Regions from separate parts of the Nitritalea sp. genome, predicted to be linked through region 2. Evidence: riboswitches for the same ligand, from Rfam matches in the RefSeq annotation. Region 2 holds a riboswitch; the other holds the start of a gene.

Region 1 (15,784 bases), on a different contig from region 2:
TCTGTGAGGTAGGCGCTGCATAGGAGGGTTAGTTACTTTTTTTACTTTTTTTGGCCCTGGGCCAAAGTAATCAGCCGAATACCTTCTAAGGTCAGGAAACGGTCTGTCAGGTCGAAGCTCCCGGCTAGTGGATGTAAAATCGAGGAGAGTCCCCCAGTGGCCACGATGCTGCAGCGGTAGCCGAGTTCTTCCTGTATGGTCTGAAGCATGCCTTTTACTAAGCTGGTATAGCCGTAGAGTACGCCAGCCTGAATGCTGTGCACAGTGTCTTTCCCGATGGCCGAACTTGGCAGCTCCAGAGCCACCTCGGGAAGCTTGGCGGTATCGGTAAAAAGCGCGCGCATAGCAGTTTTCAATCCAGGAAGGATGTTTACGCCCATGATTTGGCCCTCAGGCCCTATCACGGTAAAGGTTAGGGCGGTCCCAAAATCCACGATGATGCAGGGGCCTAAAAAGCGCGTGTAAGCCGCCACCGCATTACACATGAGATCCGTACCGATTTCGTCTGGCTTCGTTGTTTTTACAGGGAGTCCGGCATAACTGCTCCCCTGGATGAGGTAGGGGGAGCGGCCGAAAAAGCGGCGGCAAAAGTCCTCTAAGGGCTCAATGCGCTCCGGGACGACGGACGAAAAGCCGATGGCACTTAAGGCATCGTGTCCGATCCGATGCTCCAGCATGTAGAGATGCATTTCCTTTTCCAGCTTGGCGAGGGAAAAGCCCCCTTGGGAGCTGATCCTGTACTCATGCGTCCAGCGCTGCTGCTGTTCATCATAAAAAGCGAAAACGACGTTCGAGTTACCGGCATCGATGGAGAGAAACATGTGTATGTGGTGTTTTCGTGTCATCAAACCTACTTTATTTTCTCCATTTCCGAAAATTTTTCCCACTTTTCCCCCGTGGATGCCCCGCATCAAGGCCTTTTTTAATAACTTGAGGCATGTTTACGATTCGAGAAGGAAGAAAAGAAGATTTACCCCGCACGCTGGAGCTAATCCACGAGCTGGCAGTGTATGAAAAAGCACCCGAAGAGGTGACCAATACGGTGGAGCGTATGGAAAAAGAGGGTTTCGGTGCGCAGCCGGCCTATGGGTTTTATGTCGCCGAGCGCCAAAGTGATGGCTACATCGTGGGCATTGCGGTGTACTACTACCGCTACAGTACCTGGAAGGGGCGGCGCCTCTATCTGGAGGACATCGTGGTGACCGCCACGGAGCGTGGCAAAGGTGCCGGCAAAGCGCTCTTCGATCGGGTACTGGAAAAAACGATGGAGGAAGCCTGCTCCGGAATGACCTGGCAGGTGCTCGACTGGAACCGCCCCGCCATCGCTTTTTATGAACGTTATGGTGCGGATTTAGATGGGGAATGGATTAACTGCAACATGCAAGCGACCGAAATCGCTGTTTATCTGGCTAAAAAGTAGGAAAAGATGCAGGTAGAATTAACAGGCAAGCGGGTTTTAGTCACGGGTGCTTCTCGTGGTATCGGCCATGCGCTGGCCCGCCACCTCCATGCAGCAGGAGCAGAGGTGCTCATTCATTTTGGCAGACAGCAGCAGGCAGCGGCAGAGCTGGCAGCGGCGCTGGGGGAGCGTGCTCATCCCGTGCAGATGGACCTCAGTAAACTGGACGAGCTGAGCGCTTGGTTCACAGGCCTCCGCGAGCGCTTCGGACCTATCCATTCCCTGGTGAATAATGCCGGTGTAGCCCATGCGGTCGCCATGGAAGCGGAGGAATCCCAGTGGCTGGCCCTGTGGGAGCACACCTTTCAGGTGAACGTGGGTGCCGTGGCAGTGCTTTGCAAAGCCTTCATTCAGCATGCGATTGCGGATGGACATTCAGGTAGAATCGTAAATATCGCTTCTCGAGCTGGTTTTCGAGGCGATACACCGGAATACCTGGCCTATGGTGCCTCTAAAGGCGCTGTGCTCAGCCTTACCCGTAGTATCGCCCGGTATTATGGAAAAAAAGAGATCATGGCCTTTAATGTGGCGCCCGGATTTACGCGTACGGACATGGCGAAAGACTTTATTCAGCGCTATGGCGAGGACTATGCGCTAAACGATATTGCCTTAAATAAGCTAACTGAGCCGGAGGACTTGGCGCCCATCGTAACCCTACTTTGTTCAGGATTGGCCGACCATGCGACGGGAACCAGTATCGATATAAATGCAGGCAGTTATGTGCGCTGAAGCGCAAACTTTCCCGCATAAGGGGTGTTTTTAGTAAAAAAACCCCTTATGCCTGCCAAGAAAGATGAAATTTTCACCCCCGAGATGGTGAAAATCTTGAAAATTTTCGGACTAGGTTCCCTCCTCTTTGTGTTTCTGCTCTCCTTTTTTAATGAACGGCGCGCAGATAACAGCGGCGACTCCGCACCTGAAATGCGTGTAGGAACGGCAGATCGCATGTATTTCCATAATATGCGTGCCTCGAATTATGAGCGTGAAGGGCGAAAAGATGCCAAGATGAGCATCTTTCGGCATCGAAAACGCACGCAAGAAGCTGCCTATCCACTTTTAAATTTTTCCATTTTAATCAACTGGGTAAAGGATGAGGCCTACATTTATGTGGAGCCTAATTTCGAAGAGCTTCCGATACATCTACGCTGGCAAGATGAAGAGGGCGTCCAGAGTGGAGAGGTTCTTTTTCAGGGAGGGGATAAATTTGCTCACTATTACTTTGCTCGTGAGCTATTCCCGCTATTAGAAGAGTCTAGGCAGTTTGAACTCCTCATGGAGGGCGAATGGGTCCCCGTCCTTGAAAACGAAAAAGAACAAGACATCCTCAAGACCACGCTTCAGGATTACTTTCGCATGACAAATTTAAAGTTGCCCGCTTCTTAGGAAAAGGTACCCTGGCTTATTTTCAGCTATTGAGCACGTATGACGTCTAGAGATTTTGCGCCGCACCCACCGAGACTGCTCCGAAATCCTGCATCTTTTCTCTAAGTTGACCCTTCAGCGCATGGCGGTATAGGTCAAAGCGGCGCTCCCCCACTCTGCTTTGATAGGCGTAGCCGTCATCGATGAGCATGGGCTTAAACTGAAGTCTATACACCGGTTTGAGCGTCTTGTTTTTTTGCACTTCGTGCAAAGTATACGTCCTTCCTTCTTTAATTTTTGGATCCCAGGTAAGCATGTAGCTATCTCCACGTGTATAATCGATGTAAGCAAGCATTTCCGTTTCCTTCCCATAGGAGTTAAATTTGCTGATCTGTTTGGCATTATCTGCATGTATAGCGATCAGGGTTTTATAATCTGGCAGCCAACTGTACGCTATATCCTGCGCATACCAAAATTTAATGTAAAACGATTCACTCGGCTCTAGCGGTGGTCCCTTGGGTCTGAAAATTGTGACGGTATCTGCATAGGAAATATCTGTGTAATGAAACGGCGGATTTTCACGCATGCGATAATAACCATAATACCCCATACGCCTGGGATTCACTTGTGGCATCAGCGGTCGATTGATAGAATAAAGAACATACCGTGCATCATTTTCTCCTGCTCCTGCTATCGGAGTCATACCAAAAAGGTGATAGGGGGTTAAAAACATGTGTGCCGTCTGAATGATCCGTGGGCGATCATATAGGTCATAGGCTTCTTTAACCTGCAAGCGACCGTTTTGTATTTCTATGATAATGCCCATAGAAATCTCCAAGACACTAAAAGTGTGCTCACTCAGACGTACCAGGTGTGAGGAAGACTCTACTTTCATTTCATCCACGATGAGGTTTTGTTTATCCAGCAGGTATAATTTGCGCCTAAGAAAGTTTCTATCATTAGAGAATAAGAGTAGCTTATATTCTCCCATGGGCAGATAAGAGGTTACTTTACAATTTTCACAACCATAAACCAGCTCGGGCCCCTCTTCCTGCGCGAAAGAGGAAAACGGACATAATAATAATAAACTACTGACCAAGAAAATAATCTGAATTATAAGCCGAAAGCTTTGCATAATAAATTTTTTCATTTATTTCAGTAACGAGTAAGGGGCCAAATGCATTTAAATCATATCTCAAATACACTTTTAGTTCTATAACTCCAATCCTTCATAGTTATCACAACTAGTTAGGAGACTTATCGTAAGGAAGATAAAGAGATAGAAATATTTTATTTTCTTCATAATAGCTATACATGATATGTAAACCTTTTTCCGTAACAAAACTAAATTGTGGATTTAAGCTTGGAGTATCGATAGGGGTTTTACCGACTATATCTAGCTTTTCGTTTAATATGTACAAAGTCCAGGATGCCTCTAGAGGGGTAATTTTCTCCCCTGTAACCTTACGTAAATCTGAGGATTCTTTAAAAAATCGGTAATAGAGGTTTCGATAAGGATCATAAAGTAAACGTTGAAACCAGGGGCTTGCAGTGTAATGATTTACAAATTTTTGCATATCGTCCTGAAATTCTACTCCATTATTATGAATAGAATTCCACGCAGCATAAACATGTTGTTTAATTTCTTCTTCTCCCACTGTATAAGCATAGATGGATGGCTCGGCGGGAAAAGTAACTAAAAAGGTGTTTTCTTTCGTATGCGTCAGTGCAGGTTCCCGTAATACATCAAAATAACGGTCTTTTTTGTAACGCTCTGGATAGGTTCCAAATGTCTGAAGTACCTCACCCTTTTTGGGATCAACTACAGCAAAACGATGTTTGTGATAGTAAGCTTTCGATTTTACTGGAACGTCGGGATAAACGGGTAAAACCCAAAAGTGAGGCAAGAAAAAAGGATCTTGGCCTGCATATTTAGCACTTACGGGATAAAGATTAGCTCCCTTATCGTCTACAAGTTTTAAAGGATAACTTCCTCTATAACCTTTTTTAACGGAAAAAACTTGAAATTTTCGTTCTCGATCTACAAGTGTCACGATACTATCCCGACTAAATACATGGAAGATGTCTAAATCAGCATCTACAGCGCCAGGCCCCTCCTCCTCAAAGGTCAGATGAAAACACGCTTCTGGATTATTCTTAGCAAATGGAATAAAATCTAGACTTAAGCGCTGTCTATTAAAACCCACTAAAAACTGTTCTTCCCCTTCAGTATAAATTTGGTATAAATCATAAAAGGGAAGGCTTTTATCATCCATATAGAGACTTAAATTTTGAACTAGCTCTAAGTCTATCGATTGCTTGGAGGCAGGGTGCTCGATTAGCCGAAAATTAGCTACAGAAGCATTCGGTTTATTGCACGCCATTAAGATAAGAAGTAAGCTGCTCTGGAGTATAAGTCTCCAAAGCAGCGTAACATTATTGCACCGAGCCATTATCTCCTAACGTTTGGTCAACATAGTAAACTGTGGCAGCGACAACACCTACAATGGCAACAACTGCCCCGGTGTCTTTCCATATACAAATTTTCTTCCCTGGACAGGTGTCACCCACCTGCTTGCATTTATCAGCCTGACTGATACGACAAAACTCTAATTCTTTCTTATTTTTATCTGATGAAGTATCAGAGGATGCTACAATAGGCTGATAAATACCGATAAACATTACCAATTGTACAAACGCAATTACTTTAGAGGTACATTTTTTCATATTTTTTATGGTTTATGTTAATAATTTAAACTTAATAAAAAAAACATACAGTACGCTATTTTGTTGATACTATTTTTGTATGAAAAAAAAAAAAACCAATAGAGATAGTCTATAAATCAACTTGCAAGGGGAATAACCTGCACTAAATCGTACTTTTGAATCAAGTGGATATTCCGGAACATGTTGCCCTCTCTACTCTAAAATGATTTTGAAGTTGAAACTTTGAGTTTCTCACTTCCCACAAAGACTATGGCGAAAGAAAGTCGAACAGGAAAATGGATATTAGTTCCCTCCAGTCGCTTTCCCATAATATCCTGTGTTTTGTTCGGTATATGTAAAACAAGAGTGCTTAATGGGGACTTCAATTCACATGCATCCTACAGTTGGTAGGTATCCCCTCATCAAAAAATTTTTCCAAATCAAAATCGAACGCATTACTGCTGTGCTTAGCGATGCCGTAAAGGGGATTCTTTGCGGCTTGATGGGCCTTATGTGTACACCTAAATCCTATGCTGTAAGCGCTAAACTGATATTTGTATAGAGGAGGAGTAGGTAAACTTTCGCCAACCATACTGTCCTAATAACTACTATGAAAATACCCCAGTGGCTATTAACAATCCATAAAAAGGCTCTCACCATTTAATAAATCGCCATGCACTTCGTGTATATATAAACCCCCCAAGCAGATGAAAACACTGCTCGGGGGATGGATAGCATACGAAATGCTTCCCTTTAAAAGCGTACCTGTAAGCTTGCCAGGAAATTCGTTCCCGCCATCGGATAAAAAAAGTTCTCTGTCACCAAAGCCCGACCCGCAGGCCCCTCATCCGGTAAAAAGTAACTAAACGTATAGCCATTTGGCTCATAGAGACGGTTAAAAAGATTATAAACCATAAATGTAGCCGTTACCTCAGGCAAAATCCCTGTTTGAAAGCGGTAGCTGGCGCGCAGGTCTGTCGTCCAAAACGCCTGCAGCATCCGGTCAGTATTCATGGTGTTATCTAAAAACTGGCTGCCCACATACTTCTGGAATAGATTCAACTCTAAGCCTTTTATGGGTTCAAAATCTATATTCCCCGCCGCCACTACATCAGGGGAAAAAGCCAGCGTCGTCTGCGTAAAGGTCTGCTCCTCCTGACGGAAAGTCTCCCCGGAAAAATCATCTATAAATGCCGTAAACTCTCGAATCTTATTGCGGCTAAAGGCCGCGTTACCTCCTACTCTCCACTTCGAGCTCAGCGCATAACCACCCATCAGCTCGATACCCGCACGATACGAATTATCCACATTATCCCGAACATAAGCGCCTACATCGTTCACCTGACCCGTCAGCACGAGTTGATCTCGATAATCCATCAAGTAAAAGGTGGCCTCATAATTCCATCGCCCACTCTTAGCGCGGATCCCTGCCTCCACATTCTGCATGCGCTCTGGGCGCGGAGCTCTATCTACGATGGGAGAATCTGTAAAATCCCGACGAACAGGCTCCCGATTCGCTACTGCATAACTTGCATATAAGGTCGCCCTATCCGATAAGAGATAGGAGAAACCGGCCTTTGGGTTCCAGAAGCTGAACTGTACCTCGCCACTCACATCCCGCAAGTCATTATTTATACCCTCGAAAGTATACCCAATACCTCGCCACTGCAGGTCTCCAAAAACATGGAAGCGCGGCAGCCATTCATAGGTGAACTTCGCATATACATTTACATCGTCCTTCGTGGCTACGTTATCGTAGTAGCGGTCGCGAATAGCATTATCCGCCGCAAACTGCATCCAGATTAACTCTCCAAAGTGGTCACCTACATAACGATTCGCTCCACCACCCACGATAGCATCCAAGCGCCCATCATCTGAAACATAATTTAAAGAGTACACCGCGCCATAGAAATCATTATCCAGCCAGCGACGGCGGATGATGTCCATACGCTCGATGCTTTGGCCTCCAATTTGAAGCGCCGGCAACCCATAATTACGCAGCCGATCATTCGGTCGGAACTGCTCAAAGTACCCCCTACCATAGGTGTAATGCAAGGCGGCATGGGCATTCCAGTTAGGCGCCAGCTGCCCCGTGTAAATGAGTTGATAATGATCCTGCTGATAATTATCTACCTGATTATCATAGGTATATGGATTAAACGTTCGCTGAGTAGCCAGCAGATGTTCCGGCACTCCTTCCCAGGCCTGATACGTTTCTTGCTGACCGGAAAAAATATTGACCTTCAGCATGTGCTTGTCTCCGTAATAGCCACCACTTACAAAAAAGGCCCGCATATCCGAGCTTGCTCGATCGATGTAGCCATCCGAAGTCAGTCGAGACAGGCGTACATCCATGGCCCAGCGATCCGCCAGCAGCCCCGTGCCCGCCTTCACGGTGTGGCGCAGCGTCCCGAAGGAGCCCACTCCATTATCCACCTCGGCGTAGGCCTCCTCTTCCAGCACATCGGTCTGAATGTTCAGGCTAGCACCGAAAGTCGCCGCGCCATTTGTGGAGGTTCCCACCCCACGCTGGATCTGAATGCTTTCCACCGACGAAGCAAAATCCGGCATATTCACCCAAAAAACGCCATGTGACTCGGCATCGTTAAGTGGAATACCATTAAGTGTCACATTAATGCGCGTTTGGTCACTCCCTCGAATCCGCAGGCCTGTGTACCCGATCCCCGCTCCCGCATCGGAAAAAGTCACCACGGAAGGCGTATAGTTCAGCAGCATCGGCAGGTCCTGCCCCAGGTTCAGCTTGCCCAGCTCCTGCTTATCGATATTTTGGAAGGTGGTCGGTACCAGCTCACTCGCGCGCGTCCCATACACCACGAAGGCCTCCGTCGTAAAGGTTTGTTCCTCTAAGGTAATGGTGAGCGGGCTACTTCGCGGCAGCTGTACCTCGATTCGCTGGGTCTTAAAACCGATAAAAGACACCTGCAGATGGATTTTGCCTTCGGCTAAAGCCTGAAAACGAAACTGCCCTTCGGCATCACTGATTTGGCCCTTTGGGGCTTCGCCCAAAACCATCAGCGAGGCTCCCGCTAGCGGCTGGCCAGCGCCATCGTAGACAGTGCCTTGCAGACTGTGCTGCGCCCAAGCACTCGTCCACTGAAGTAGGCCGAGCAGGCAGCATAAAACATACTTTTTCATGTGTAGAACTGGTAATAATGGTGAAACACAGGCTCTCCTGAGGTGAGAAAGCCCCTTAATGGTTTTACCCGAACGGCATAAAAATCCCTTTGGCGCGTGTGCGCACGATTTCCTGGAAAATTTTTAGACGTTTTCATGTTCCCTACGCCGGCATTACCCGGATCAGGTGGATGGGTATGATCTCAGCCCGTTATGTTAAGGCACCCCCTCATGATCGTGCTGCAAATGTACGCGCTACCTATTCGTTTTCCAAATCGCGCACTTTATTTATTACTTGACGCACTTGTTCCTCCACGCTTCCACTGGTCTCTAAAAGTGGTATGGGGCTTTCCAAAATTTCCCGCTTATGCCAGGCATGAAAAAAAGCTCTATCTACGGGATCTGGGAACCCACGCAGCGGATCCGGCTCCCACGGCAGGTCATAATCAGGAAGTACATAGAGCGCATATGGGTGCTCGGCATAGGCCTGTGCGATAAAGGGGGCTACCGCCCCAAAGGCATGCTCCTCCCAAATTTTCATCGTCAGCATGCTCGTGTCACACCAGAGATAGCGCGGCTGTAGCGCACGTGCGGCAGCTTCAGCGGCCAGTTGCCCTTTAGCGATTTCCCAAAGCGTCTCCCGCGCGTAAGGTGGCCCCTGATCACCCAAATATTCCCGAGCGTACTCTGGCAGCCAGATGCCTCCAAGCTGCGCCTGCAGTTCTTTAGCGAGCGTACTCTTGCCCGAGGACTCAGGACCTACGATCGCAATACTAAGCATGGGGAAGGACTTTTGCCTGCTTGTCGCGCTGCACAGTCAGGTACCAGGACCGCAGTCCGATGACAGCCAACACGGTGAAAAATGCAAATTGAAAAGCCGTCAGTGGGAGACCTTTATACAGGTACAGCGGCACGGATACCAGGTCTGTAATGATCCAAAAAATCCAGTTTTCTACCTTCTTTTTTGCCATCAGCCACATGGCTACAAAGGCGGAGGAGGTGGTGAAGCTGTCCCAATAAGGCACATCCGAGTCTGTAAATTGCGATAAGAGGATATACAACAAACCATAGCTCCCTAAGAACAGACCCGCGCTGATCCAGCGCTCCTGCGGAAGCATCCAGCTGACGGGGCGCTCGGGTAAAGGACCTTTGGGCTGCGCCCAAAGCCACCAGCCATAAACCGACATCACCGTGTAATAGCCATTAATGCCCATGTCGGCGTATAGCTTGTACTCCCAGCAAATAAACAGGTAGATACAGGTACTGATGATGCCTGTGGGGAAGACGGCGATATGCTTGCGTATCGAAAAGAGTACGCTGACGATACCGAAAAAAACCGCCACCGCCTCTAAGGGGCTGAGGGTTTCCCAGCGCATATCCCCGAACCAGGCTTTCCAGTCAGGGCTCAGCATCAGGAATCCTTATCGCGATCCTCGATAAACTGCTTTTGGATGTCGTCCAGCGGCTCCTCTCCTTTCTCTTCATCCCGAGCCGTTTCAGGCTTAAAAAAGGTGTTTTGAAAGATCAAAATAATCCCCACGCCGACGAAAATGGCGGCATCGGCGATGTTAAAAATGGGCCAAAGCGCTGTGTAAGAACCTCCCCAGAAGGGGATCCACTCCGGCACCACGCCTTCCCAAATGTCGACGTAAAACATGTCGATGACCTGCCCATGAAACCAGGGAGTCGGTGCATTATAGGGCGCGTTTTCCAACCACACCCCATAGAAAACGCTGTCGATGAGATTTCCGATGGCTCCTCCTAAGATCAGGGCGATGCTGACTAGGTAGCCCCAGTGCTGCTTTTGGCGAATGAGATAAAAGAGATAATAGCCGATGCCGAGCATGGCAACAAGGCGGAAGCTGGTCAGGATCAGCTTGCCATACTCTGTTCCCAGCTGCATGCCGAAAGCCATGCCGGGATTCGTGGTATAGTGGAGCTTAAACCAGTCTCCCAGTACCTTAATCTGACCCGGCGTGCCAAAATCCATTTGATAGTGCACCCACAGCTTCACCGCCTGATCCAGCGCGATGATAAGCAGCGTGAGGCCAAAATATTTCCAATATTTCATTCCACCTTTTTTAAGCAGCAGCGCCTTCCGCTAAGAAAGTTCTACTGATGCAATTTATATTTTGTGCAAATTCACAAAAACTTGTAACTCTTCCAAATCCAGTAGAACCCCATCCTGCATCTCCTCCACCTGCTCGAGGTAGAGGGCCTGTGTTTCGGCTTGGACATAGGAGGCGAACCCACCGAGAGTGGCCGCTAAACTCGGATGCGTACTTGCCAGCTGCACGCTGATCTTATCCTGCACCTCCAGCCCCATATCTTTTCGGATGTTTTGGATCCGGTTTACCAGCTCACGTGCCAGCCCTTCTTGCTCTAATTCTGGAGTAAGCGTAACATCTAGTGCCACGGTCACGCCACGATCACTGGCCACCGACCAGCCCGGAATATCCTGCGAAGTAATTAGTACCTCTTCTAATGTGATCTCTACCGTTTGGCCTTCGGCCAAAAGCACCTGCACCTGACCGGCACGCTCTATCTCTGCGATCTCGGCAGCACCCCAGCCCTGAATAACAGCACCCACCTGCTTCAGCAGCGGCCCGAATTTTTTCCCGAGCAACTTAAAATTCGGTTTCACTTGCTTCACGAGGATTCCTGAGGTGTCATCGATATAGGCCACTTCCTTGATATTTACCTCGCTCTTGATCAGGTCTTCCACCTGCTCGATGCGTATTTTCACGGCAGGGTCCAGCACTGGAATTAATATCTTCTGAAGCGGTTGGCGCACTTTTAACTTGTCCCGCTTGCGCAGCCCATGCACTAGGGAAGAAATATCTTGCGCCAGCTGCATGCTCTGCTCCAGTTCTCCATCGATAAGAAGGCTATCCGCTGGCAGCCAGTCCGTCAGGTGGATAGAAGTCGGTAGTGTGGCGCCATCCACGCGCACGGCTGCGGTGAGCTGCTGATACAGCCAGTCCGAATAAAACGGCGCAAAGGAGGCCATCAGCTGGCTGAGCGTAAATAAATTTTCATACAAGGTCTCATACGCAGATTGCTTATCTACGGTAAGTTCTCCACGCCAGAACCTTTTGCGCGCAAGCCGCACGTACCAGTTCGACAGCTGGTCCACGGTAAAGTTCATGATGGCTCGGGTAGCCCGGGTAGCATCATATTGGTCCATGGCCTGCTCCACCTCTAGGATGAGCGACTGCAGCTTCGAGCTGATCCAGCGGTCCAGCTCTGGCCGCTGCGCCACAGGGATCACCTGCTCTTGCTTATAAACGAACTCATCCAGATTCGCGTATAAAGCAAAGAAATTATATGTATTTTGAAGCGTCCCGAAGAAGCGGCGCTGCACCTCTCCTACACCATCGGTATTGAATTTAAGGTTGTCCCAGGGATTTGCATTACTCAGCATGTACCAGCGGAGCGCATCTGGTCCGAAGGCCTTTAAGGTCTCGAAAGGGTTCACGGCATTTCCGAGACGCTTGGACATCTTATTCCCATTTTTATCTAGCACCAGACCATTCGCGATCACATTTTTAAAGGCCACTTGGTCGAAGAGCATAACGGCGATCGCATGGAGGGTAAAAAACCAGCCGCGGGTTTGGTCTACGCCTTCGGCAATGTAATCTGCGGGGTAGTTCGCCTCGAAAAGAGCTTCATTTTCAAAGGGGTAGTGCCACTGCGCATAAGGCATAGCGCCGGAATCGAACCAGACATCGATCAAGTCGGGTTCGCGGTACATGGCTTTGCCGGAGGCAGAAACCAGCACCACCTCGTCTACATAAGGACGGTGTAGGTCTACTGGCTTATCGGCGTATGGGGAAGCCTGCATAAAGCCCTTAGCGATGGCCTCTTCTATACCTGCTTCCAGTTCCGCGATAGAGCCGATGCAGCGCTCCTCTGTGCCATCCTCCGTGCGCCAGATCGGCAGAGGTGTCCCCCAGAAGCGGCTCCGGCTCAAGTTCCAATCTACTAAGTTTTCGAGCCAGTTGCCAAACCGTCCCGTCCCAGTAGCTTCCGGCTTCCAGTTGATTGTTTTATTCAACTCCACCAAGCGCTCCTTATACGCCGTCGTTTTGATAAACCAGCTTTCGAGCGGATAGTATAAAATCGGCTTATCCGTTCTCCAGCAGTGCGGATAGCTGTGCTCGTATTTTTCTACCTTAAAAGCTTTGTTTTCATTTTTCAGGATGATGGAGATCAAGACATCGGTGGATTTAAAATCCGGATGTGTTTCGTCCTCACCGGTATAATTTTTCACATAAAAATCGTCCTTTCCGAACGTTTTATGTGCCGTAATGCCATGTTCCTGTAGCTTATCCGCCAGGTAGGCACCCACTATAGGTAAAAATTTCCCTTGCTTGTCCACTACGGGTACATCGGCTCCTGTTTCATCTTGCACGAACACCCCTGGGATGCCCTGCTGCACGAGGGTGCGAAAGTCATCGGCGCCGAAGGCCTTCGCTAGATGTACGATTCCGGTACCATCTTCTGTGGTTACATAGTCGCCCGCTACGATGGTAAAGGCGGGTGCTGGCAGCTCTAAGCCCGGAATAGGCAGCAGCTGCTCATAGCTTTGGCCCAGCAGGGCCGCTCCTTTAAAGTGCTCCACCACCCGGTAGGGAATCACCTTATCTCCTGGTTTATAGGCATCTAAGTCACCCTCAACCCCTTTTGCCTGTAGGTAGCTGTGGATGCGCTTTTCGGCTAAAATCACAAACTGCCGCTCGAAGGTGTAGGGGTTAAAGGTCTCCACTTTCACATAGTCGAGCTGGCTGCCCACTGCCAGGGCAGAATTAGAAGGAAGCGTCCATGGGGTCGTGGTCCAGGCCAACACATAGGTATTTTCCGCTTCGCGCAATTTAAACTGCGCGGTAATGGAGGTGTCTTTCACTTCGCGGTAGCAGCCCGGCTGGTTCAGCTCATGGGAGCTCAGACCGGTGCCGGCAGCGGGAGAGTAGGGCTGAATCGTATACCCTTTATAGAGGAGTCCTTTGTCGTAAAGCCTGCGAAGCAGCTGCCAGAGCGACTCGATATACTTGGGCTCAAAGGTGATGTAAGGATCATCCAGATCCACCCAGTAGCCGATTTGTTCGGTTAGGGCATCCCACTCGTCCTTAAAGCGCATGACCGTTTCTCGGCAGCGGGCATTATAGTCCTCTACAGAAATTCTTTTACCGATGTCTTCTTTGGTGATGCCGAGTTCCTTTTCGACCTGGAGTTCCACAGGCAAGCCATGGGTATCCCATCCCCCCTTTCGTTTTACTTGGAAACCTTTAAGGGTTTTATAGCGACAAAAAATATCTTTCAGGGTGCGGGCCATGACATGGTGAATGCCCGGCGTGCCATTTGCGGAGGGTGGACCTTCGAAAAAGGTAAACGTTTCTGCTCCTTCACGCTGATCTACAGAGGCTTGGAAGGTACCGTTTTCTTTCCAAAATCGAAGGATATCCTCGGCGATCTGGGGATAATCCACCTGCTTAAATTCCTGATACTTTTTCACGTATAGCTCGTTAAGGAGGTCTTTCCGCTGACACCTAGCCCTACGGGCAAAAGAGACGGAATGGAACCTCATTTATTTTGATGCGCAAAGTTACAAGAAAATAGCGCTTTTCGGGCATTTTTCTGGCACTAAAACGGCTCTCGGCGGTAGATTCGCATGTATGGCCTAGCGGCCAAACTGTCTTAGATGGTGATCGCTATGCTTAAACAGGACGATGGACCATTCCCGCTTATTTAGTGGCCCGAAAAAGGGGTGTGGGGTACGGATGCTGGAGTCAGGCGCTGCCAGAAAGGCACGTAAGCGCCCCTCAAAGTGAGCTTGCGCATCGCTGAGCTCCAGGTCATCTACTTTGCCCTGCGTCAGCAGCGGCTGGGCCACCTTTACATGCTTCGGGAATCGGGGCTGGAGATATAAAAAATAGAGTTTTGCCGCGCGCTGTTTCCAGGTGGCTGACCGGAGTGGTTTATCCCAGGTCAGGACTTTGTCGGCTACTAAGGCGCAGTGAGCGCACATTTCTACTACGTTCATTTTACCCCAGAGGGGCTGATCCTGTGCCTGAAGCGATTGGATACGAGGGAAGAGGGACTCGATTCGGGACATGGTCTACATGGTCTAGTGGGCAAAAGGTGGCTTTAGAATCAACTTTCTTCGCTTAGGGCTTCGTTTCCTTGTGTCTGTTTTTCGTAGAGGGTGGCGTAGACCCCTTTCGCCTCCATCAGCTGCTCATGGCCGCCCTGCTCTACGATACGCCCCTCATCGAGCACGATAACACGATCGGCTAGTTTCGCGGAGGAAACCCTATGGGAGATGATGATAGAAGTTCGCGCTTTCATGATGCGCTTCAGCGCCTCTAAAATCGCATTTTCTGTTTTGGTATCTACAGCCGAGAGACAGTCGTCGAGTAGGAGAATGGCTGGCTCCTTAGCGATGGCGCGGGCGATGGACACCCGTTGTTTTTGGCCGCCGGAAAGGGTAATCCCACGTTCCCCAAGGCGCGTTTCGAAGCCTTTCGGAAACTGAATGATGTTTTCGTAGACATCTGCATCCCGGGCAGCCTGTTCGATCGCCTCCTGCGAAAGGGTATCTGCCCCGAAGGCGATGTTATTTGCGATGCTATCGCTAAACAGGAAAACATCCTGCGGCACAAAACCAATCTGGCGGCGCAGGCTATCGGGGGCATAGGCGCGAATGGGTCGGCCATCAATTTGAATTTCACCACCGCTGACATCATATAGGCGCATGAGCAAATTCGCGATAGTAGATTTACCGGACCCTGTGGTTCCGATGATGGCTAGGGACTGGCCGGGGGCTAAATGGAAGGAAACCTCTTTTAACGCTTGCACTCCAGAGTCGGGATAGACGAAGTCCACATCCGTGAAGCGCACCTCCCCTTTGATGTCTACATCGAGTGCCTCCTCGCTGATGATGTCATTTTTCTCATCGAGAAATTCATTGATACGTTCTTGGGAAGCCGCCGCACGCTGAATGATGCTCGTCACCCATCCGAGAGAGGTGACGGGCCAGGTCAGCATGTTGACATACAAAATAAATTCAGCGATTACCCCATAGCCGATGGTTCCTTCGATGACCTGAATGCCGCCCACGTA
Region 2 (15,784 bases):
TGCTGACGCACATACTTTCCAAGAGCCAGAAATACTACTCAGCGCTGAAAAATTAGCCGAAGAGGCGGAGAAAAGCTCCTCTAAACTAACTAAAATCACGGACCGCTTTAAAATTCCAGGCTGGGTAAATGACTATCGAGAGAAATTTCGTGCCCGCTTCGGGGAAGAAGAGGCCATGCCCTTAAATGAAAAAGAAAAAGAGGAGGTAAAGACTTTAAGCTCGCTGGAGCTACTCAACCATTCCTTCGACCTGCTGCAAGACCGGCTTAGTGAGCTCTACATCGAGAAGCATCCTGTGGACATCTTAGTCGAAATCGCCCGTAACCAAGCAGGAACGCTGGAATTTCACCGCGCATCCGAGCTCATCGCGATTGGAAAGGAGAAAACCTTAAAGGCCCTTCAAAAATACGAAAATGGAAATACATGAGCTGAATCGACTGCTGGGCAACATCGATCTGTACCTGCTCGACCAGCTACTGAAGGGCCGCTTCACAAAAGAGCAGCGCATCCTGGACGCAGGCAGTGGAGAGGGGCGAAATGCCACCTATTTTATCCGCGAAAGCTATGCGTATTATGCAGTAGATCGAGACCCTGCAGCGATTCAGTACCTGCGCTATCAGGCGAAAACGCTGAATACGAGCTACGACACCTATAGGTTTCAGGTTGCTGACCTACATGAAATACCCTTTCACACCTATTCCTTCGACGTGCTCCTGAGCTCCGCCGTGCTGCACTTCGCCCAAGACGAGGCGGACTTTCTCGCCCTCTTCGACGAACACATGCGTGTGCTGAAACCCGGAGGCATTTTCTTTTTACGCATGTGCATCAGCGAGGAGCTTGCTCTTGGAAGAGAGACCGCTGCTGCTGATCAGGAGGGAAACCCGCGCACACTGAAAGATGGCTCCTGGCGCTTTGTCCTCACGCCTATCCTGCTTATGGAGCTAAAAAACCGCTATGGCTTGCAGCCCTTGGAAGCCGAAAAGAGCGTCTCTGTCCACGGGCAGCGCCTGATGGGGAGCTTTATTTGGCAAAAAAATACCTCAACTGACGAAAAAAAGTCTTTATTTTGAACCTAAGCAGCTAAATCTTCAGTAATACGTACCGTTTATGATGAAAAAAAACCTTTACACCTTCCTTTTTCTGTGGCTCACGACCTGGGCCTACGGCCAAAAAAGTCCTGAGGAATTTTTAGGCTATCCCCTCGGCGAGCGCTTCACCCCTCATCATCGCGTGGTGGCCTACTTCGAACATGTGGCGGCGAATAGCCCGCTTGTAAAGCTCCAGTACTACGGAGAATCCTACGAACACCGACCGCTTTTCGTGGCAGTCATCAGCAGCGAAGCGAACATGAGCCGATTGGAACAAATCCGAGAAGACAATCTAAAACGTACCGGTCTACTTGCCGGTAATCCGGAAACAGGTTTGGCTATCAACTGGATGCAGTATAATGTGCACGGAAATGAAGCGGTAGCTACGGAAGCGGCCCTAATGACCTTCTGGGATCTAGTGAACCCAGAAGACAGCAGGTACAAGTCATGGCTCGAAAATCAGATCGTACTGATTGACCCTTGTGCGAACCCAGACGGAAAGGATCGCTACACCGTTTGGTATAACCAAAAGCAAAACAAGCGCTTGCAGCCTGATCCACAGTCGGTAGAACACAGTGAACCTTGGCCGGGAGGCCGTCCGAACCATTATCTTCTCGACCTAAACAGGGACTGGGCCTGGCAGACACAGCAAGAGACTAAGCAGCGTCTAGAGCTTTACCACCAGTGGATGCCACATCTTTTTGTGGATTTCCATGAGCAAGGCATTAACGATCCCTTTTATTTTGCGCCAGCCGCTAAGCCGGTACACAAGCAGGTAACCGGTTTTCAGCGTGAATTTCAGGAAATTTATGGGAAAAATACAGCCGAAAAATTCGACGCACAGGGTTGGCTCTACTTCACTAAGGAGCGCTTTGACCTGCTCTATCCAGCGTATGGCGACACCTACCCCATGTACAATGGAGCCATCGGCATGACCATAGAGAAGGGGGGGTCAGGCCGCGCCGGCTTGGGTATGTTAAATGCACTAAAGGACACGGTTACGCTAAAAGAGCGAATCGAGCATCAGCACATAGCAGGGATTTCTGCTGTGGAAGTGGCAGCGAAAGAAGCTCAAAAACTAGCCGATAACTTCACTGCATTCTTCAAGGATAACCGCGAAAATCCACAAGGGAAGTACAAGAGCTTTATCCTAAAAGTGGGCGATCAGCCGGAGCGTTTGCGCGGACTTTTAGCGCTCCTAGACCTGAATAAAGTAACTTATGGAGAGCTGGGCAGAAAGGCTACCTTCAGCGGCCTGGACTACCAGACAGGAAAGACGCGCAGCTTTACAGCAGAAGCGAAAGATATCGTGGTCAGCGCCGATCAGCCGAAGTCGGTGCTGGCGCAAATTCTTTTCGAGCCCGAAGCAGTACTGGAGGATAGCTTGACCTATGATATCACCAGCTGGGCCCTCCCCTATGCACATGGCGTAGAGGCCTATGCTCTGGATCGTGTAATCCGTCCGGAGCGAGAATTTGAAGCGGCGGCGTTCCGCCAAAATGAAGTGCAGACCGGCACACTTGCCTATATTAGCCCGTGGAGAGCGAGCGTACATCCCCGCTTTTTAGCAGCTCTGTTAGATAAAAAAGTGCGCGTGCGCTATGCGAGCTATCCCTTCGAGCTGGATGGAAAAAAGCACCCGGCAGGCGCACTGATCATTCACCGTAACGGAAATGATAAAATCGCAAGCTTCGACTCCCTAGTCGTCGCCACGGCGAATACGTTTGAGGTGGAGTTAACCTCCACGAAATCAGGCATGGTGACTTTAGGAAAGGATTTCGGATCCTCCGATGTACGCGCCATCAAAGCACCAAAAGTAGCCTTGCTGAGCGGTCCTGGTACTTCTTCTCTAAATTTCGGAGAGATCTGGTACCATTTCGAACAAGAGCTTGACTATCCGCTTAGCATTTTAGAACTGTCGAATGTGGGACGCTATGACCTCTCTACTTACGATGTGCTCATCATGCCTTCTGGAAGCGGGCTCCTTCGGGGTCAGGATAAAAAAATTAAGGACTGGGTACGTGCCGGTGGCAAATTAATCCTCATGGAAGGGGCCCTAGCCGAATTCGCCGCGGATGATGACTTTAGCTTAAAACGTTTCCTAAAAGACGAACAAGAAAAAGCGGCAAAAGACCGTGCGAAAGAGCGGGAAGAAAAACGTATCCTAGCCCCTTATCAAAGTAACGAGCGAGCACGCGTAAGCGGACAAGTGGCGGGCGCTGTCTTTGAAGTAAATTTAGACGAAACACACCCGCTGGGCTATGGCTACGGAGGTACTTACTACACACTTAAAAATAGTGCCAGCCGCTATGGGTACTTGAAAAACGGCGTGAACGCCGGAACCATTCGTAATCTTGAGCAGTACCGATTCGGCTTTGTAGGTAGCGAAGTGAAACCTAGTTTGGCAGAAAGCCTCGTGGTAGGAAGCGAAAGCATGGGCCGAGGACAAGTAGTCTACTTCGTAGATAATCCGATGTTTCGCTCCTTCTGGGAAAATGGCAAGCTCTTATTCGGAAATGCTGTGTTCCTAGTCGGACAATAAATTCATTCTAATAAGAAAAAACCATGGTCCCCTCATAGGCCTAGTAACACGTTGAGCACAGATCTTCGGGAAGCTTATGTGGGAATCTTTCGTCTACCGAGAGCCAAAAACCAAAAGAAGGGCTTCTTCCGATTGGAAGAAGCCCTTCTTGTTTTCCATGCGCATAGAAAGCGTCCTGCCCTAATCGCTTAAGCCGGCCTGCCTACACGTTAGGGCTATACACTTTTTAGAAATCATCGTCAAAATCTCGGTCACCGTTTCTTTCTCTTCCGTTTCGCCTTTCTTTAAATCCCCCAAAGCGGTAGGTAAAAGCGATCGTTCCGATTCGCGTCTCTCGATTAAATAAGCGCTGAAAGTCAAAATTTTCATCCGTGGTACGGATTCTAAATATCCGAGTATTGAAAATATCGCTCACATTGACGCTAACGGTAGCTTTTTTATTGAAAAGATCCTTTCTCAGCCCCATATTTATCCCCCAAATCGGCTCAATTTCCCCCTGAGGTAAAACGATAGGTCCTCGGTAGTCCGCCTGTATCTGCAGGGAAGCGAACTTAGGAATAGCCATGTTCGCCAGTAAATTCACCGTCCAAGAAAAATTCGAATTGTTGAAATTCGCCTCAATATTCTCTCCTATAATTTCAGAATAGAAGAAATTCCCCGACAGCGTCGCATCAAACCAAGAGGTAAACTGAAACTGATTTACCAGCTCTAAGCCTGTACTGCTACGGCTATTCGCATTTTCCCGAAGCTGCACAGACACATTATCTTCATTTAGACGAATTACTCGGGTCTGCACATCTGTTGTGAAGCGATGATAAACCACCGCATTTAAGAGGTATTTATCCCAGCCTTTCATATAGCCGAATTCGTAACTATTCGTAAACTCCGGCTGCAGTTCTTGATTCCCGATGCTCAGATTAAAGAGGTCATTTACGCGGAAAATAGGGGCCAGGGCCCAAATGTTAGGCCGGGAAATTCTTCGAGAAAAGTTCGCCGTTAGCTCTTCCTCGTCGCCTAAATTATAGGACAAATAGGCCGACGGAAATAGATTAAAATAATTATTCACAAAAGGCTCCGGATCACTCTCCAAGATCGAATTTGTCTCGGTATACTCCCCTCGTAAACCCGCCTGATAGCCAAGCTTTCCCACCCGATGGCGGAAGCTCGCATACGCAGCATAGACATTTTCAGTGAAGGAGAAAGCATCTGAAAAGAAATCGTCGAAAATCGGTACAAACTCGGTGTTTTCATCTCCTTGAGAAAACGTCTGGGCACGATCCCAAGTCCCGAGGGTTCCCTTTAATCCCGTTTCAAATTGGCTCCCATTTCGAAAAGGCTTTTCATAATCCAACTGTAATACGGTCAGGTTACTGGTCTGTGGCCTTTCGTTTTCCTGTATCAGGCGATTCCCGGGGACTTCGACCATCTGTTCGTTAAAAAACAATTGATCAAAGAAATCTACCTGAAAACGCTCATCACGTGAAAAAGAAGCCGAAGCAAAAAGACGCTGCCCCAGCGAATCGATCGTATACGTATAGCTCAGACCCGTTTCGAAATTGTTACTTTCCCTAACTTCGTCATTATTCCGGACAAAAAGACTATCTAAGGAACGGTCTATGCGCTGGGACCGCTGGTTCAGGATCTCAAAGCGATCTCGCTGGCGAAAATTACCTTGCGCATAGAAGCCTATAACCTGTTCATCCGTAACATTCCAGTCAAAGCCCCCTCTGAATAAATGGGAAACATCGACGCTTTCTTGAAAGGAGTCTTGGTCTAAAATGGGACTGGCATTCGCCAATGAAGCCTCTCGAAATCCTTCTGATAAACGAAAAAGCCTGCGATACTGATAGTTATAGGAAGCGTAATAGTTAATCTTTTCAGTTCCATAATTTAAGTTAACACCCGCATTATACTTATCACGCGTACCCGCAGATACATTAACTTGTCCATTTAAGCCGGTCCGCTGATTTTTCTTTAAAATGATGTTAATGATCCCACCCACACCAGCAGCATCATAGCGACTGGAAGGATTGGTGATCAGCTCTACTGACTGGATACTATTGGCGGGAAATTGCTCCAAAATACTTTCCGCATCATCCCCAGATAAGTTGGAAGGTCGTCCATTAATATAGATCAAGATATTTCCACTACCGCGCATGCTGATCCCTCCTTCATCGTCTACCTGTATAGAGGGCAGCGTGCTGAGTAATTCCGAAGCTGTAGCGCCTTCTGCCACGATACTATTTTCTACATTGTATCTGCGCTTATCGATATCACTCTCAAACATGGAAGCTACCCCCTGCACGACGACTTCATCTAAATTTTTCGCCGTATTCTCGAGACGCAGGGTCCCTAAATTAATCTCCTTTCGGTCGTTGGGCTGAAGCGTTCGAAAAAAATCATCATATCCGATAAATCCTATACGCAAGATGTACCCTTCTGCCGGCACATTAAAGTCAAAAGTTCCATCGAGTTCAGTCATGGAGCCCGTAATTAAAGTGGAATCAGCAGGTGCGAGTAGGGCTATATTCGCGAACTCAAGCGGATCCCCGGAGCCGGCGTCCACCACTTTCCCTCTTAGTCGGAGCTGATCCTGCGCCAGCGTATAGCTCGTAATAAAAAAAAGTAAGCCTAGGAAGATTCCCACCCGCCTGACTGTAAACTGAATCCATTTTTCGCTTTCCATCCCTATTTATAATTATTTCAATTATATACACAATATTTTCTGTACACTGAGCATATAAATAGTAACAAGGCTCGGTCCGCAATGTTCCTGAAATACATGTATCTACACAGAATAACTTTTAGGCTTATGAACTGCGCTATAGCGGTATGAGTGGTAAAAAAAATACAAGGTAATTCGGGAACTAATAAAAAATCTTCTTAGTTAGGTGTGTAAATTAGGGGTGTGCACGCGTTATGCCACACAAAAGAAACTTTTAATCCAATTAAAAACCTATTCTAATAAATCTACGTAAGGGTTCTTAATTTGTGAGCGAAACGTAAAAAAATACTGCTTAAAGGCGTCTTTTTGTACGAGAAAAGGTTTTTTTCACTATCTTCGAAGCATTGTATACGGGTGACTATATTAAAAAATGGCGGGATGTTATTCCGCCACTTTTTTTAGTACTTCCCGAATCAGGCGATCCACTACTTTTTCGCTGTCCTGTGAGAAAACTTGCTCTACACGGTTCGCTACGATCGCATTTACACTTAGCATCTCATGCCCCAGTAAGCGTCCCATCGCATAGTACCCAGCAGTCTCCATTTCAAAATTCGTCAGACGCAAATCAGCAATTCCTGTTTCTATTTTGGATAACTTTTCGATGATCGTAGGTATAGCAGGCGCTAAGCGCAGACTTCGCCCTTGTGGCCCATAAAAACCCGGACAGGTAGCCGTAATGCCTATTCGCATGGCACCACCTATTTTCTGAAGTAAACGACGAGAAGCGCTCATCGCGTAAGGCGTAAAGCCTAATTGTAGCGTCTCTGCCACACGCTGCCGCAAATTCTCCTCTTCTTCCGTATACGAAGGTGTATAAAAATGCATCAGCGTATCCAGACCCACAGCGAAAGCGCTAGCCAGATGTGCATCTACAGGAACGTCAGGCTGCATACTCCCAGAGGTTCCGATACGGATAATCGACAAACTTTTCTTCACTTCCTTCTCGCGCCGCGTTTTGAGGTCGATATTCACGAGAGCATCCAACTCATTCATAACGATCTCGATGTTATCGGTCCCCATGCCCGTGGACATCACCGTGAGCGGCGTCCCTTTGAATGTTCCGGAATGAATGGCAAACTCACGCTTCGTCGTTTTAAACGTGATCGTGTCAAAGTATTGACTTACCTTCTCCACACGCTCTGGATCCCCTACCGTGAGAACAGTTGAAGCCAGATTTTCTGGCTTCAAGTTCAAATGATAGATACTACCGTCGGCATTTAGAATAAGCTCAGACGCAGGTATTATCTTGTTCATGTTGTAAACTTTTGATTTTTTCTTTGTTGGGCTTACGTTGCAACCCCAAATAAGGATTATACCCATTGCTTTTTTTAGCGTAATAGCCCGTACCGTCATAGGGTCTCTTTTCTGGATGCTCTTGGCAGCTCGTGGAGCAAGCTCCTTCTAACTCCCAGCCACAGTTTTCACAGATAGGGACGTGCACATTACAAGTAGGATTCGCACAGTTCACCATACGATCTGAAACAGTGCCGCAAACATGACAGGTGGATATTACTTTGGGATTTACCTTGTTAACATCTACAGCGAGGCGATTATCAAAGACATAACATTTGCCTTCGAAATCCTCTCCCCCTACATCCATCCCGTACTGAATGATCCCTCCATGCAGCTGATAGACATCTTCAAAGCCTTGCTCTAACAGAAAGGCTGAAGCTTTTTCACATTTTATTCCTCCCGTGCAATAGGTGAGTACCTTTTTCCCTTTCAGATGTTCTAGCTCTTTTACTTTTTCGGGAAATTCACGGAAATTATCGATGTCCAGGGTGAGCGCATTTTTAAAATGACCCAACTTATGTTCGTAATTAGAACGAACATCTAAGATTACGACGTCTTCCTGATCCTTTAGCGCCTTGAATTCTTTCGGAGCCAGATGCTTTCCTGTGCGGACATTGGGATCCAAATGGCGTAAGCTACTATGCACGATTTCCGGCTTATAGCGCACATGAATCTTACTGAAGGCATGCGCATCATGCTGCTCTACCTTAAAAATAGTAGATGCAAACCGAGGGTCTGCCTGCACATAGGCCATATACTTTTCACAATCCGACATAAGGCCCGAAACGGTCCCATTCAGTCCTTCATCGGAGATAATAATCCTGCCACGAATATTGTTTTCCACGCAGAAAAGATGATGCTCATCGCGGTACGCCTCCGCATTCTCTATTTGCGCATAACAGTAATAGAGTAAAATAGCGTAATCTTGTTTGTTTTCCATAACGCATGCCCTGATTCCAGCAGGGTGTTATTTGTGATCAACTAAACCGTTACTATATAATTCTTTGCACTAAATTCTGACGAATAGCATCAAGCCTTCACCGGTACGGCAGGATTACCGAACACGGTCTGCCCGGCTTTAACATCTGAGATTACTACAGATCCGGCGCCCACGCGCGCACCTTTTCCGATCGTGACTCCTGAAACTACGATGACACCCGAGCCGATAAAAGCATCCTCTTCTATGCGGACACCTGCATTAATCAGCGCACCGACACCTACCTGAACGTAATCCCCGATCACACAAGCATGTTCGACTACGACACGACTGTGGAGCATGCAGTGGCTTCCAAGCTCAGCTCCCTGACCGATCAGCACTCCAGCATTTATGAAATTCCCATGGCCGATCGCTGCATCCGGAGCGATAAGCGCCGCAGGATGAATCGCATTCACAGGCTGCATTTTTCGTTTTTCATGAAGCATCTTCACTAAAAACTTACGGTACTTTAGATCGTCTACCGCCACGAAAGCCTCACATTTCTTACCTATCAGTTTTAAAAAGCCATCATCTTCGGTATGACCCAAAACAGAAACCTCACCTATTTCCAACCCATGCTGTGACGTATCCTCTTCCAGAAAGCCATAGACGACGATGTTATTTTGCGTAAAAATAGATAAGGCGGGACGAGCGATACCGCTGGCCCCTAATATAATCACAGGTTTTTCCATAGTGCTTTTTAAAAGATTACAAAGATACAGCTTTCTCCTTTAGTGTACAAAATACCGCTAAATCACGCTACACGTACAGCACTATGCCTATACAAAGAAAGGGTAGCATTCACCCTCTAGACAAAAACAGGTACCAAACGATAAACACATTACATCATACGCACCTTTGGCAAAGGACCCTTTGGCCGAAGCGCCGCCTGCCCAATTTTACACTGCAGGCAGCCCTTTGCACTACAAAAATGCTGATAAAGTCCCATTACACCCTGTGCATCGAAAGCACTAGAAAGCGGAAATCCTGCCTCCGTATAGATACGTGTCACCTTATTTCGCTCCGCTGGATACTGCATGAGCAGGTCGATCGCACGTTCACGATATCCATCCTGCTGCATGTACCGCGCATACGCGAACCAAAGCGGCACGCGAATATTCAGACTTAGGCGCTCTAAACTATCCCTACTCAAACCAGCAACGCCCTTCTTATCACTTTGGCGACCAAGATCAAAATGTGTATGCCAATAGCCTGGAACTTGATTCACACCAGCAGCTAAATGCGCAAGAAAAACCTCCTCCGCCTGATTGATCCCGTCCCATATGTTCGGCAGGGAAAGCAAATAGGCGATCGCCTGCGCCAGCCTCCTGCCAGGAAAATTCGGAGGGCGTACCCCTTTTCTGCGCCACAATATGGAAGGATGCATATACCGCAAACGATGCTTCTTCGCCAAGTACAAGTATTCCTCTTGAAGCGATCGGACGTAGCTATCTGCGGCATGTCCCGCTAAGGGCAAAAGCCCGGCACTGCCGAAGTAAAGCGCATAAATGCTAAGCATGCGACTACCTCCTAAACGGCGTACATCTGCTAAAGAAACAATCTGTGCTAACTCCAGCATGGGCAGCTGGTTGAGCTTGAAACCAAAACAATAAAAAAGCCACCAGTAGCTCACCAGCTCCCAGTCTCCTTTACTGCGCTCTAAAAGCGCCAATATAAAGTCAACCTTAGACAGGTAGCGCTCATGCAGCGCCACCTCCATGGCCGAATACAAGACAATTTCAGAAAGCTGAGGTAAAAACTCCTGACACAACAAAAAACCATCCTGCCGTTTGAAGGTCTCATATTTTTCTATCACCTCAGGTTTAACCCTATCTTTTAGGATAAGCGTGGGTAGCGCTGTGCCATTCGATCGAACAACCTGTCGGTCCTCCTCCCAGACTACGTGCAGCACGACCTGTTCATACCGCGCATCTCCCTGATGTCCATGCCGGTACCAATCCGAGGAACGCGTATGAATTTCTATATGTCCCACGACCAAAAGACCATCGATCAGCACGTGCGCCTCTAAAAAATCAGGACCATCGTGCTGATTATAAAAACCCACACGCTGCACCTGAAGCGTCTGACCGTCGACCAGACGTAGGCCCTCAGTATGAAAATACAAAAAACGCCAAACAAAATGTAAAAAATCTTCCTTAAACAACATAAACCTTTTGATAAAAATAAAATACTCCGAAAAGTTCGTTTAATTCCATGGAGAGAGTCGGGAAAAAAGCGCTTATTCCTAATTTTTTATTACTTTGCAGTAGAAAAACACCTGCCCAGCCTCTTTATTCATTTAAGTACCTAACTGATGACGCTACACCCTCGACCGACCGCCATAGTTAGCTTGTTTTTATTCCTGCTCCTGCAAGCTTTTCAGGGCCTTTGTGCCACCGAGGCACCAGACGACGACCCTACCTCAACTCTGGACAGTTTACTCCTACTCCTAAAAGCCCCCCTAGTAGATAGCGTCCGAGAAGACGTTCACTTGGCCATTTTTTTTGAGCTGGCTTTTCAAGATAACACACGTGCCCTCGCCCATCTGGATACCTGTATTTTACTGGCAGAAAAGGAAAATTCTAATCGTTCCCTCGGCCGTTTTTATAACAATCAAGGCGTCATCCATAATGTGAGTGGACGCATGGAGCAGGCACTAAAAAGCTTTATGAAAGCACTGGAATATACCGAATTAGCGAATGATACGGAAAACCATATAAATATTTTGGGGAACCTGTCGAGTATCCATCTGTATAAAAATCAGCTCAATCGCGCCCGCTACTACAACCAAAAAGTATTCGAGCTTATCGATAAAGATGTCGATGCCGATGTGTATATGAAAACCCTAAACAACCTCGCCATCATCGCTAAAAAAGAAGGGGATTTTGAGGACGCCTTTCAAGCCTACACGGAAATTATAGACCTTGCGAAAAAAAACGGCAACACAAGATCGGAGGCGAATGCGCTGAACAACCTCGCCATCTGGTACCTGGATAGCGGAGAACCCGAGACCGCGCTGAAACTCCTGGAGGAAGCCCTACCGCTTAACTTGGCCATAGATGACCGCATTCAGCAGTTACTGAATCACCTGAATATGGGACGTGTTTTCTTGGAATTGCAGCGTCCCGAGGAGGCGCTGGCGCAAAGTATACTGGCCATTGACATCGCCGAAGACGAAGGATATAAAGAGGAAGAAGCACTGGCCTACAAGCTGTCCGCAGATGCCCTACAGGCACTGGAGCGCTTTTCGGAGGCTTTTCTCGCCCTGCAGACCTATACCGAGCGTATCTTAACATATAAAAAGGAAATATACGATTCTGAACTGATGGAACTACAGGAGACTTTTGATTTCGAAAGACAAGAGCAAGACATCAGCTATTTAAAAGAAAAAGAAAGCTTACAGACGGCACTGCTCGACAAAAGACAGAATCAAATCTACCTATTTATTGCGCTCCTTCTACTCACTATCACCGTGCTGGCCATCGTATACTACCTTTTCGCGGAGAAGAAAAAGGTGGCGCAACTTCTCGAAGTAAAAAATAAAAAAATCGAGACCCTGATTCGCGAACTCCATCATCGGGTAAAAAACAACTTGCAGATCGTCAGTTCTCTTCTAAACTTGCAGTATCAGCGTACCGCCGACCCCAGCACGAAGGAAGCCATCCGAGAGGGCCAAAGCCGCCTAGAGGCCATGACACTCATCCATAAAAACCTCTACATGCATGAGGATTTTTCGGGGATTAATATGAAAGATTACCTGGATTTTCTCACCAAAAGTCTCGCGATCTCCTACGGCTTTCCTGTCGAAGCTGTACATACGCGCGTGGAACTAAAAGAACCGATGTTTAATCTCGACCAAGCGATCCCCTTAGGGCTTATCGTAAATGAACTCGCTTCTAACGCGTTTAAATATGCCTTTGATGGGCTCCCTGTAGACACAGTACGCTTGGAGCTGGAGCTGCTCGAAACAGAAAATAAAAAGGTAGCCTTGCATATTAAAGATAATGGTAAAGGGTTACCTGCCAACCTGATTCCGGAGCAGAGCAGTTCGTTCGGGCTTCGACTCGTAAATACCTTAAGCAGACAGCTCGATAGCACCCTTACCCTCACCCGGGATAGAGGAACTTCTTACCAGTTAGAATTTGATCGTAAATGATGAACGGAATAAAAATTCTTATCATAGAAGACGAGCTACTCGTCGCGATGGACTTAGAAGAAACCCTCCTGCGCTTAAACTACCAGGTAGTGGGTACTGCACACACAGTGGCCTTGGCTAAAAAGCTGCTAACCGAGAAACGTCCCGACTTGGTCCTGTGCGATGTAAACTTAAACGATTCTATCGATGGGATTACCTTGATGGCTGAGCTACGTAAGCAGCACACCTTTATCGTCATCTTTTTAACGGCATTTCATGATAACGCTACCCTGGCACGCGCTATGGAAGTGGGTTTAAGTAATTACATCGTTAAACCCTTTCAGGAGGCACAGCTTCGCGTAACGCTTCAGATGGCTATCGAGCAGCACAGGCCGAAAGAGCAGGCCCTACGCCAACTGCTTTCCCCGAAAGAGATTCAGGTACTTGAGCTCCTGTACAGAGGAAAAAACCCACAAGAAATCGCAGATGAGCTGAATAATAGCTACCAAACGATCGCTACCCACACAAAAAATCTTCGTAGAAAGCTGCAGGCAAAAAGCAGCTTGGACCTCGTCGCTTTGGTCGCTAAAAATCGATGGTTTGAGCCCTAGAATAGTTGCGAAGCAAAGAAAAAGAGCCCTGGGGAACATTTTTTTCTCTCTGGCGTTAAACCTATAACTCGTTAGGGGTGGCCATGGTCTTGGCCTGAGAAATACCCTCGAACCTGATCTGTATCATAACAGCGTAGGAAAACGAAGCTAGCTCCCTTCACAGGGAAAAAAGCCACTTTGTGCCCCCGCGCAAAGTGGCTTTTTTGTTTTACTATTTCTTATCTTATGAACGAATACAACTATGTTGAAAGGAATTTACGTCATCACAGACGAAGTACTAACGCCTAAATCTAGCCTTCGGGCGCAAGTAGAGGAATCCTTGGAGGCAGGCGCTACCGTGGTCCAGCTACGTGATAAAAGCAGCACCGATGCAGAACTACGAGCAGTAGCGGAAGACCTGCAGGAGCTTTGCCGCAGGCATCAGGCCACCTTTATCATAAACGACCGGGTGGAGCTGGCGCAAAAAATAGGCGCGGATGGCGTGCATATCGGTTACCATGACCTTTCTATCCGAGAAGCTCGCGCCCTATTAGGCCCCGATAAAATCATCGGCATCTCCTGCTATGGCGACCTAGACCGTGCTGAGAAAGGCATCGAAGCCGGTGCAGACTATGTTGCCTTCGGGGCATTTTTTCCCTCTCCTACAAAACCTAAGGCGGATGTGGTCGACAAGTCCATCATCGCGGAAGCCAAAAAACGCTTTCAGGTGCCCGTCTGTGTGATCGGAGGTATCACCAAGGAAAATATCACCGAACTGGCCCCCTTTGGAGCGGACCTATATGCCACTGTCAGCGCCGTTTTTGGGGCCCATTCCATCACTGACGCGATCTACGAACTAAAATCTAAAACCCATCTATAACATGCAAATTTCCTTAGCCATCGAATGGTTCTTAAACCCGGATCACCTCCCCCTGCTGGTCGCCGACCAAAAAGGTTTTTTCCAAGAAGCGGGTGTCAGCAACTTTAACCTAATCGTTCCTGAAGCGCACTATGACGGACTGGAAGAGCTGATCCAGGGCAAGATCCAATTTGCCACCAATGAGCCCTTACACTTAATAGAGCAGTACGATGACGCGTTCTTGTCCCTGGGCACCTATTTCCAAACCAAGGGGGGAGTTATCATGAAAGCGGCCTCGTTAGATGCTTTGCGCATGGGCGAAAAAATTCGCGTCGCCACACCTGTGTCAAATGAAAAAACCAACCGTATCGGCCTAGAGATCATCCAGCGCTATGCGGCGAAGGAGGGCATTCATGTAGGAGCTGAGCAGGTAGCCTTCATCGCAAAGGATTTCTACCTCATCCAGCACATGGAGGACGGTTTCGATGCAGGATGGCTGTATTTTTATAATTTTGAAGGCGTGGAAGCCAAGCACAAAGGGCTCGACGTGGTCTTCATGGACTGTGACACCGCCGGGTTCGCAAATTTCTGTGGCCTAGACCTTTTTACTTCCAAAACCTTCTATAAAGAGCAGCCCGAGCTCGTGCACGGCTTCGTGGACGCTGTAAAAAAAGCCATCCGCTGGATCCACGATAACCCTAAGGAAGCGGCCACTATTTACTACGCCTACATGCAAGAAGAACCAAGTGCTCTAACAGACGATATTTTAGTGCACACCGCACGCTGCTTCGACCCAGAGTTCGCGAGCAGCTTCGAAAAAGAACTCCCCATTCTGCATTTCTTTAACGAAATCGGCATCACAAACTTAGAAGAATCCCGTTTTAAAACCGCCTTTTTAGCATGAAGTACACCTATGTCGCGGGCCTCCGCACCCGCACCCCCTTAGTAGAAGCGATCACCAATTATGTCACAGTGACGGACTGTGCCAACATTATTTTAGCTGCGGGAGGCTCTCCGGCCATGTGTGAATCCGCCGAAGAGGCCTATGCCTTTACAAAGCTGGCGGCAGCTGCTTACATTAACATTGGCACCCTCACCCGAGAGCAGGAAGAGGCGATGCTTTTGAGTACGCGTGCCGCAAAGGAAATGGACATCCCGGTGGTTTTGGACCCTGTAGGCTGCGCTGCCATTCCGCGTCGCAAGCCTTTTATCGATCGCTTGCGCACGGAAGGTGTAGTGAGCGTCGTGAAAGGAAATATGGGAGAAATAAATAGCTTGGCAGGTGTAGCGGCGCAGGTTCGGGGAGTAGACGCCCTTGATGATGGCCAAGACGGAACGGAAACGTGTATGCGGCTTGCCCGCGACTGGGGCTGTATCGTGGTAGCCACCGGTAAAGTGGACATCATCACCGATGGCATCCGTGTGGCGTATGTTCATAATGGACATGAGGTGATGACGCGGATAACAGGTGCCGGTTGCATGCTGGGAGCGCTATTGACCGCCTTTTGTGGGGCACATCCCGAGAAGCTATTTGAAGCCTGCACGATGGGCACGCTGCTTATGGGGGTGGCTGGAG

Evidence for each region. A riboswitch is a leader RNA that binds a small molecule or an ion and turns the genes downstream of it on or off. The one in region 2 is predicted to bind thiamine pyrophosphate.
Region 1: it holds a riboswitch for thiamine pyrophosphate, as region 2 does, so the genes downstream of both, ACXIT9_RS04765 (TonB-dependent receptor) here and thiE (thiamine phosphate synthase) in region 2, are expected to answer to the same signal.

Annotation. Positions count from the first base shown of each region.
Region 1 is NZ_JBSZCV010000008.1:190,585-206,368, forward strand. It holds gene ACXIT9_RS04725 (peptidoglycan DD-metalloendopeptidase family protein) at 1-12, shown strand, start outside; gene ACXIT9_RS04730 (type III pantothenate kinase) at 42-845, opposite strand; gene ACXIT9_RS04735 (N-acetyltransferase family protein) at 938-1,420, shown strand; gene ACXIT9_RS04740 (SDR family NAD(P)-dependent oxidoreductase) at 1,427-2,188, shown strand; gene ACXIT9_RS04745 (hypothetical protein) at 2,237-2,842, shown strand; gene ACXIT9_RS04750 (hypothetical protein) at 2,889-3,812, opposite strand; gene ACXIT9_RS04755 (DUF4221 family protein) at 4,066-5,274, opposite strand; gene ACXIT9_RS04760 (hypothetical protein) at 5,258-5,548, opposite strand; gene ACXIT9_RS04765 (TonB-dependent receptor) at 6,281-8,683, opposite strand; TPP riboswitch at 8,806-8,901, opposite strand; gene ACXIT9_RS04770 (AAA family ATPase) at 8,922-9,443, opposite strand; gene pnuC (nicotinamide riboside transporter PnuC) at 9,436-10,074, opposite strand; gene ACXIT9_RS04780 (lipoprotein signal peptidase) at 10,074-10,733, opposite strand; gene ileS (isoleucine--tRNA ligase) at 10,788-14,177, opposite strand; gene ACXIT9_RS04790 (DUF1569 domain-containing protein) at 14,343-14,777, opposite strand; gene ACXIT9_RS04795 (ABC transporter ATP-binding protein) at 14,816-15,784, opposite strand, start outside.
Region 2 is NZ_JBSZCV010000010.1:863-16,646, reverse strand. It holds gene ACXIT9_RS08625 (patatin-like phospholipase family protein) at 1-427, shown strand, start outside; gene ACXIT9_RS08620 (class I SAM-dependent methyltransferase) at 414-1,070, shown strand; gene ACXIT9_RS08615 (M14 family metallopeptidase) at 1,108-3,630, shown strand; gene ACXIT9_RS08610 (TonB-dependent receptor domain-containing protein) at 3,857-6,316, opposite strand; gene ACXIT9_RS08605 (nucleoside phosphorylase) at 6,737-7,609, opposite strand; gene trhO (oxygen-dependent tRNA uridine(34) hydroxylase TrhO) at 7,584-8,588, opposite strand; gene ACXIT9_RS08595 (acetyltransferase) at 8,678-9,316, opposite strand; gene ACXIT9_RS08590 (DUF2851 family protein) at 9,466-10,791, opposite strand; gene ACXIT9_RS08585 (tetratricopeptide repeat-containing sensor histidine kinase) at 10,939-12,780, shown strand; gene ACXIT9_RS08580 (response regulator) at 12,777-13,370, shown strand; TPP riboswitch at 13,434-13,527, shown strand; gene thiE (thiamine phosphate synthase) at 13,612-14,229, shown strand; gene ACXIT9_RS08570 (ABC transporter substrate-binding protein) at 14,231-15,112, shown strand; gene thiM (hydroxyethylthiazole kinase) at 15,109-15,784, shown strand, end outside.